One region of the Weizmannia sp. FSL K6-0777 genome, then DNA from elsewhere that is predicted to be linked to it. Evidence: a T-box and tRNA genes for the amino acid it is inferred to sense, from the RefSeq annotation. Region 1 holds a T-box; the other holds one or more tRNA genes.
The links. A T-box is a leader RNA that pairs with one kind of tRNA and senses whether it is charged. The one in region 1 lies ahead of NST70_RS10205 (valine--tRNA ligase), so its partner is inferred to be a tRNA-Val.
Positions count from the first base shown of each region.

Region 2: it encodes a tRNA-Val, which carries the amino acid that the T-box ahead of NST70_RS10205 (valine--tRNA ligase) is inferred to sense. The anticodon was not compared.

Region 1 covers NZ_CP151971.1:2,130,159-2,134,350, reverse strand. Annotated here, with positions in the region: gene NST70_RS10220 (LysM peptidoglycan-binding domain-containing protein) at 1-364, shown strand, start outside; gene ysxE (spore coat protein YsxE) at 563-1,579, shown strand; gene NST70_RS10210 (hypothetical protein) at 1,596-1,787, opposite strand; T-box leader at 1,930-2,158, shown strand; gene NST70_RS10205 (valine--tRNA ligase) at 2,214-4,192, shown strand, end outside.
Region 2 covers NZ_CP151971.1:2,623,272-2,627,463, reverse strand. Annotated here, with positions in the region: rRNA gene NST70_RS12695 (23S ribosomal RNA) at 1-1,195, shown strand, start outside; rRNA gene rrf (5S ribosomal RNA) at 1,372-1,487, shown strand; tRNA gene NST70_RS12685 (tRNA-Asn) at 1,494-1,568, shown strand; tRNA gene NST70_RS12680 (tRNA-Ser) at 1,573-1,662, shown strand; tRNA gene NST70_RS12675 (tRNA-Glu) at 1,676-1,747, shown strand; tRNA gene NST70_RS12670 (tRNA-Val) at 1,759-1,834, shown strand; tRNA gene NST70_RS12665 (tRNA-Met) at 1,844-1,917, shown strand; tRNA gene NST70_RS12660 (tRNA-Asp) at 1,930-2,005, shown strand; tRNA gene NST70_RS12655 (tRNA-Phe) at 2,024-2,099, shown strand; tRNA gene NST70_RS12650 (tRNA-Thr) at 2,104-2,179, shown strand; tRNA gene NST70_RS12645 (tRNA-Tyr) at 2,188-2,269, shown strand; tRNA gene NST70_RS12640 (tRNA-Trp) at 2,278-2,351, shown strand; tRNA gene NST70_RS12635 (tRNA-His) at 2,360-2,435, shown strand; tRNA gene NST70_RS12630 (tRNA-Gln) at 2,443-2,514, shown strand; tRNA gene NST70_RS12625 (tRNA-Gly) at 2,518-2,592, shown strand; tRNA gene NST70_RS12620 (tRNA-Cys) at 2,598-2,671, shown strand; tRNA gene NST70_RS12615 (tRNA-Leu) at 2,681-2,762, shown strand; gene NST70_RS12610 (YetF domain-containing protein) at 3,004-3,216, opposite strand; gene NST70_RS12605 (hypothetical protein) at 3,265-3,468, opposite strand; gene NST70_RS12600 (LLM class flavin-dependent oxidoreductase) at 3,842-4,192, shown strand, end outside.

The DNA.
Region 1 (4,192 bases):
GCCTGAAAAAGATGAATCTTCTTCTGTGGCGAGCAGCGAAACGATTGTGGAAGAGTCGCCGGAAAGCGGGGAGAAAATAGAGGAAGTGCCGGAAGAAAAGGATTCGGCTGCCAAGAAGAAAAAGAAGCAAAAATACGAATCTATTTCGCTTGCCGACTTTTTTGCCCGGAGAGATGAAGAAAAGCCTGCCAAGTTAAAGGTTTGCATCGTCCAAAGCGGGGAGACGCTCGACCAGCTTGCTGAAAAATACAATATCAATGTCCAGCAGATTTTAAGGATGAACCATTTGGAAGTGAACCAGGATGTATATGAGGGGCAAGTGCTGTACGTTCCCGCAAACGCGCGCGCCGAAAAAAATCACTGAGCCGGAGCATTCACAGGCACGGGCGTCTAGGTGAAGGATGCATCTGAAATTCAGGGGCTAAGCGCCTGCGTAAGGAAGCGTGCAAAACGAGCTATTCTTAACCTAGATTGCGCCTATGTTCAAGCCGCGGCGAATGCGGCGCAGCGGGGGAATGAAAATGAGCAAGCGCCTATTTTTCAGGAGAAGCGCTCTAAGAAGGTGAAACGGGTGACTGACCTTTCGCAGCAGGACATCAATCGGATTGTAAAGCATTACGGCCTGAACGCTGAATATGTCGGGCGGTACGGAAAAGTGTATAAAATTTATACCGGCCAGGGCATCTTTGCTTTAAAAAAAATTGCACCGCAAAACGGGATGGGATTTATCCGGCATGTCCAGTCTCTGTACCAGCGGGGATACAACCGTATTGTCCCGGTCTATCCCGCGTTGGACGGCCGTTACGGGGTGCTGTATAACGGGGCATTATACTATTTAATGCCCTGGCTGCCAAACGAAGAAAAAGAAGCACGCGGCGAGAAACATCAAAAAATGTTCAGGGAACTCGCACGCCTGCACAGCTTGTCCGTCAAAGATACGGAGATCTCAATAGAAAAACGGCGGGAATACTATGAAGAAACCCTTTCCCGCTGGTACGGGCAGCAGGATTTTTTGGAAGAGTTCCTTGAACGGTGTGAAGAGCAGGTCTATATGTCCCCGTTTGCCCTGTTGTACTGCACCTTTTACAATGAAACGAACCAGGCGCTCAAATTTTCGATCCGGCAGCTGGAAAACTGGTATGAACAATCAAAAGAGATGGAGAAAGCGAGAACGGTGACCATCCACGGAAAAATTTCAACGGAGCATTTTTTGTACGATGAACGCGGGCTCGGGTACTTTACCAATTTCGAACTGGCGAAAAACGCTGCGCCTTTTTATGACTTGCTTCCCTTCTTGTCGCGGACGCTCGATTCCTATCCGAGCCGGTTTGACGACTGCGTGGATTGGGTGAAGACCTATTTCAGCTATTTTCCGCTGAAAGAAGATGAAAAAAGCTTATTTTTCAGCTATCTCGCTTATCCCGCACCGATCATCCAAACCGTGGAGGAATACTTTGCAAATGAAGGAAAACGCCATGAAGCGAGAGCAGTCGCGAAACTGCAGGAAAAGTACTGGCGAATGAAAAATACCGAGTATGTCGTCATGCAGTTGTCACAAGGGGCCGCCCCCGCGTCATGAAAAGCAGGAACGGCCACTAAAACCATTCATACTGAAACCCGAGATAAATGAGAATAAATATGGCAAGCAGCAAAACGTCAAACGTCGTCGGAAAAATAATCGTACGGATGGCCTGAAAGACGGAGAACGGAAGAATCAGCTGCTTGCACACTTTTTTTGCATTCCGCGCCCATGTACGGACGGCCTGTTTGTCAATTTTTTTCTTCATCATCATCCACCTATCCCTCAAAAATAATGTATGAAAAGCGGGCGGATCAGTGCATCCGCCGCATATTTTTTCTAAAAATGGGCAATGCTATTGACGATTTTCACAAAAACCGATACCATAAACTATAGTCAATTTCAAAAATCAAAGTACAATGAACGGGAAGAGTACAGATTTTGTTTCCATGCAGAGAGGGAAATCAGCTGCTGAAAGATTTCCTATGCGAAACAGGCTGGAAGGTCGCCCGGGAGTAGCTTTTGTGAAACCGAAAGTAGCAAAAGCCGGCGAAGTGCCGTTACTGACCCGAGAGTGCCGGGCATCCGTTTGCCCGTGAAAAAAGGTGGTACCGCGAACAGACTCCTTTCGTCCTTTTATGACGAAGGGAGTTTTTGTGTTTATCCGTAAAAGACGCAGAAAGGAATGATGCAAATGGAACAGCAGGACATCAGCATGCCGACCAAATATGATCCGCAGGCTGTTGAAAAAGGGCGCTATGAATGGTGGGTGAACGGCAAATTTTTCGAAGCAAAAGGCGATCCGGAAAAGAAACCGTACACGATTGTGATTCCGCCGCCGAACGTAACCGGGAAGCTCCACCTCGGCCATGCCTGGGATACGGCTTTACAGGATATTTTAACCCGGATGAAACGGATGCAAGGCTATGATGTGCTCTGGCTGCCGGGGATGGACCACGCCGGGATTGCAACACAGGCAAAGGTGGAAGCCAAACTGCGTGAAGAAGGCAAATCCCGCTATGATCTCGGCCGCGAAAAATTTATGGAAGAAGCATGGAAATGGAAAGCGGAATACGCTCAATTTATCCGCAAACAATGGGCAAAACTTGGCCTCGGGCTCGATTATTCGCGCGAACGTTTTACGCTCGATGAAGGGCTGTCAAAAGCTGTAAAAGAAGTATTTGTTTCGCTTTATAAAAAAGGCTTGATTTACCGTGGCGAGTATATCATCAACTGGGATCCGGAAACGAAAACGGCACTTTCCGATATTGAAGTCGTCTACAAAGAGGTGCAGGGCGCATTTTACCATCTGGCATACCCGTTAAGCGACGGTTCCGGCACGATCGAAATCGCGACAACGCGCCCGGAAACGATGCTCGGTGATACGGCGGTCGCTGTCCATCCGGATGATGAACGATACAAACAATTAATCGGGAAAACGATTGTATTGCCGATCGTCGGCCGCGAAATTCCGATTATCGCAGACGAGTATGTGGACATGACATTTGGTTCTGGTGCCGTAAAAATTACGCCGGCCCATGACCCGAACGACTTCGAAGTCGGGAACCGCCACAACCTCGAACGTATCCTTGTGATGAACGAGGATGGCACAATGAATGAAAATGCCGGAAAATATAAAGGCATGGACCGGTTTGCATGCCGCAAACAGATTGTGGAGGACTTGAAAGCACTTGGCGTTCTTGTCAAAGTGGAAGACCATCTTCATTCGGTCGGCCATTCCGAACGGAGCGGCGCGGTTGTCGAACCGTATTTGTCGACGCAATGGTTTGTGAAAATGCAGCCGCTCGCTGATGCCGCGGTAAAACTGCAGGCGTCGGAAGGAAAAGTCCATTTTGTGCCGGTACGCTTCGAAAAAACATACTTGCACTGGATGGAAAATATCCGCGACTGGTGCATTTCGCGCCAGCTCTGGTGGGGCCACCGGATTCCGGCCTGGTACCATAAAGAAACCGGCGAAGTGTATGTTGACACTGAGCCGCCCCGCGATATTGAAAACTGGGAACAGGATCCGGACGTGCTCGATACGTGGTTCAGCTCGGCGCTCTGGCCGTTTTCGACAATGGGCTGGCCGGATGAAGAAGCTAAAGACTACAAGCGTTATTATCCGACCGATACGCTTGTGACCGGCTATGACATCATTTTCTTCTGGGTATCGCGGATGATTTTCCAGGGGCTTGCGTTTACCGGCAAGCGCCCGTTCAAAGATGTTCTGATCCACGGCCTTGTCCGCGACGAGCAGGGGCGGAAAATGAGCAAATCGCTCGGCAACGGTGTCGACCCGATGGAAGTCATCGACAAATACGGCGCGGACTCGCTCCGCTATTTCCTTACCACCGGTAGCGCACCGGGCCAGGATTTGCGTTTCAGTTACGAAAAAGTTGAAGCGGTCTGGAATTTCGCCAATAAAATTTGGAACGCCTCCCGTTTTGCACTCATGAACATGAACGGGCTGAAATACGAAGAAATGGATCTGTCCGGTGAAAAATCAGTCGCTGACAAATGGATTTTAACGCGTTTGAACGAAACGATCGAAACCGTTACAAAACTGGCGGACAAATACGAATTTGGCGAAGCTGGGCGCGCACTTTACAATTTTATCTGGGACGATTTCTGCGACTGGTACATCGAAATGGCAAAACTGCCGCTCTACAG
Region 2 (4,192 bases), 490 kb from region 1:
ACTTCGGGAGAAGGGGTGCTTTTTGGGGTGTATGCCCCGGGAAGCCGCAGTGAATAGGCCCAGGCGACTGTTTAGCAAAAACACAGGTCTCTGCGAAGCCGCAAGGCGAAGTATAGGGGCTGACACCTGCCCGGTGCTGGAAGGTTAAGGAGAGGGGTTAGCCGTAAGGCGAAGCTCTGAACTGAAGCCCCAGTAAACGGCGGCCGTAACTATAACGGTCCTAAGGTAGCGAAATTCCTTGTCAGGTAAGTTCTGACCCGCACGAAAGGTGTAACGATCTGGGCACTGTCTCAACGAGAGACTCGGTGAAATTATAGTACCTGTGAAGATGCAGGTTACCCGCGACAGGACGGAAAGACCCCATGGAGCTTTACTGCAGCCTGATATTGAATTTTGGTACAGCTTGTACAGGATAGGTAGGAGCCTTGGAAACCGGAGCGCCAGCTTCGGCGGAGGCATCGGTGGGATACTACCCTGGCTGTATTGAAATTCTAACCCGCACCCCTTACCGGGGTGGGAGACAGTGTCAGGCAGGCAGTTTGACTGGGGCGGTCGCCTCCTAAAAGGTAACGGAGGCGCCCAAAGGTTCCCTCAGAATGGTTGGAAATCATTCGCAGAGTGTAAAGGCATAAGGGAGCTTGACTGCGAGACTTACAAGTCGAGCAGGGACGAAAGTCGGGCTTAGTGATCCGGTGGTTCCGCATGGAAGGGCCATCGCTCAACGGATAAAAGCTACCCTGGGGATAACAGGCTGATCTCCCCCAAGAGTCCACATCGACGGGGAGGTTTGGCACCTCGATGTCGGCTCATCGCATCCTGGGGCTGTAGTCGGTCCCAAGGGTTGGGCTGTTCGCCCATTAAAGCGGTACGCGAGCTGGGTTCAGAACGTCGTGAGACAGTTCGGTCCCTATCCGTCGCGGGCGCAGGAAATTTGAGAGGAGCTGTCCTTAGTACGAGAGGACCGGGATGGACGCACCGCTGGTGTACCAGTTGTCTTGCCAAAGGCATCGCTGGGTAGCTATGTGCGGAAGGGATAAGTGCTGAAAGCATCTAAGCATGAAGCCCCCCTCAAGATGAGATTTCCCACAGTTTATACTGGTAAGATCCCTGAAAGATGATCAGGTTGATAGGTCCGGGGTGGAAGCGCGGCGACGCGTGGAGCTGACGGATACTAATCGATCGAGGACTTAACCAAATAGAAAAGTGAAGGCCGCCTTGAAAAAGGTGCGCTGGAGCTAGACAATTCTCAAAGTTAGAAGTAAAAACGCATTCTCCGTTTACAGTTTTTTCTCCCATCCGGTTTTCAGGGAATCACATAATTCCTGTTGATAAGAAATGAAAACTTTGTTATAATGATTTTTGTCATTAAGGTCCGGTGGCGATGGCGGAAAGGTCACACCCGTTCCCATCCCGAACACGGAAGTTAAGCTTTCCAGCGCCGATGGTAGTTGGGGGTTTCCCCCTGCGAGAGTAGGACGCTGCCGGGCTTGTATTCCGCAGTAGCTCAGTGGTAGAGCAATCGGCTGTTAACCGATCGGTCGTAGGTTCGAATCCTACCTGCGGAGCCATCATGGAGAGCTGTCCGAGAGGCCGAAGGAGCACGATTGGAAATCGTGTAGGCGGCTAAAAGCTGTCTCAAGGGTTCGAATCCCTTGCTCTCCGTCATGATCCATATGGCCCGTTGGTCAAGCGGTTAAGACACCGCCCTTTCACGGCGGTAACACGGGTTCGAATCCCGTACGGGTCATCATTATAACTGGAGGATTAGCTCAGCTGGGAGAGCGTCTGCCTTACAAGCAGAGGGTCGGCGGTTCGATCCCGTCATCCTCCACCATTTTATCATCGCGGGGTGGAGCAGTCTGGTAGCTCGTCGGGCTCATAACCCGAAGGTCGCAGGTTCAAATCCTGCCCCCGCAATTTACATATAAAGGTCCCGTAGTGTAGCGGTTATCACGCCTGCCTGTCACGCAGGAGATCGCGGGTTCGATTCCCGTCGGGACCGCCATCCATTTTACATAATTGTGGCTCGGTAGCTCAGTCGGTAGAGCAAAGGACTGAAAATCCTTGTGTCGGCGGTTCGATTCCGTCCCGAGCCACCATTTGGCCGGTCTAGCTCAATTGGTAGAGCAACTGACTTGTAATCAGTAGGTTGGGGGTTCAAGTCCTCTGGCCGGCACCACGCAATATGGAGGGGTAGCGAAGTGGCTAAACGCGGCGGACTGTAAATCCGCTCCCTCAGGGTTCGGCGGTTCGAATCCGTCCCCCTCCATTTTTTAAAGGGGCATAGTTTAAAGGTAGAACAGAGGTCTCCAAAACCTCCAGTGTGGGTTCGATTCCTACTGCCCCTGCCATTATGATGGCGGTTGTGGCGAAGTGGTTAACGCACCGGATTGTGGCTCCGGCATTCGTGGGTTCGATTCCCACCATCCGCCCCATATTTATTGGGCCATAGCCAAGCGGTAAGGCAACGGACTTTGACTCCGTCATGCGCTGGTTCGAATCCAGCTGGCCCAGTATGCGGAAGTAGTTCAGTGGTAGAACATCACCTTGCCAAGGTGGGGGTCGCGGGTTCGAATCCCGTCTTCCGCTCCATTGATGGCGGCATAGCCAAGAGGTAAGGCAGAGGTCTGCAAAACCTTTATCACCGGTTCGATTCCGGTTGCCGCCTCCATCATATCATGCCGGTGTGGCGGAATTGGCAGACGCGCACGACTCAAAATCGTGTTCCTTCGGGAGTGTCGGTTCGACCCCGACCACCGGTATAATAGCATCACATTGAAAGCTGATGCCAAATGGAACGCTTCTCAAGATAAAGAGAAGCGTTTTTTTATTGCAATTATATTATTGAAGCCGAGGCCAATTTAAGTGGCTGCTTGAAAGCGTACACTTGTGAGTATCTATAGTTTTTTAACTTGTACAAAAAGGGAATTGATCTAATAAGAAAGGTTTGGAAATACTATCTTAGATTTTCCTTTTATAATGAGAACAGAACTGGGCAGCCTACTATTTACTAGGGTTGTTTTTTCTTTTTTTCACCGTAACCGTCCCATCTTTTTCAAGATAGGCCTGGTCAATTTCATCAAGCAAAAATACGCCCTGCTTTCTCAATAACTCCGACAGTTGATTCATATCAATTTTATTTTTTTTCAGTACGACTTTGTTAATTTTTCCTTTATCGATAATCACCGTTTTATCCCCGATAAGGAATTTTTCCAGTTTATCATAGCGATAAATGAGGATGTCAAAAATGATTTTAATGATGACCTAAACAGAAAGCATCACAAGAATGTAGTACCATTTTACACTTGGGTCATAAAGGCCGTTGCCGACGATTTCAGACAGCATTATGCTCCAGATGAAGTCGATTGGCGTAAGGTTTGAAATGCTTTTGGCGCCGGTACATTTTAGACAAAAAATGAGCGCAAGAAAGCCCATAATCAATTTTAATAAGTCCATGCCAATTTGCATCGCTAACCCCCTCCTTCAAAAGGTCCGGTTTTCTCTCGATTGTTCACTTTTACGGGGCTTTCCAACGCTTGATCCAGTTATGCATACTGCTTCAACAAGCAGTCTATTTTCCATTTCGCCAACTTCATGAAGTTTGGATACCAATGCTCTTTCTGCTGCTTCTATTGGGAAGCTTGTACCCGAAACACCCAACGCCCATGGGTCCGATCATACGAGCACTGTTTTTCATTGCATTTTCCCTTAATTTCAGTATCATAAACGAACGTTCTCATCATTGGGATACACCGGACAGGTTAGGCAAATCATTTTGTTTTGGGAATCTGTTATTTTACAATAGATCTATCTTCACGAGTAGAAGGAAAGGAAGCGGACAATGGGTAGTCAAAAAAAGTTGAATGACGTTGCATTTTCGGTTTTAGATTTGATCCCCGTTTTATCTGGAAAGACACCGGCAGATTCGTTTAAAAATAGCCTAAGCCTCGCACAGCATGTTGAAAATTGGGGCTACAAACGATACTGGCTCGCGGAGCACCATAATATGGTGGGAGTAGCCAGCTCTGCAACGGCTGTTTTAGTCGGGTATATAGCGGCAGGGACGAAAACCATCCGTGTCGGGTCTGGCGGTGTGATGCTTCCAAATCATGCACCGCTTGTCGTGGCTGAGCAGTTTGGAACACTGGGTTCCATCTATCCAGGCAGAATTGATCTCGGCCTTGGCCGTGCG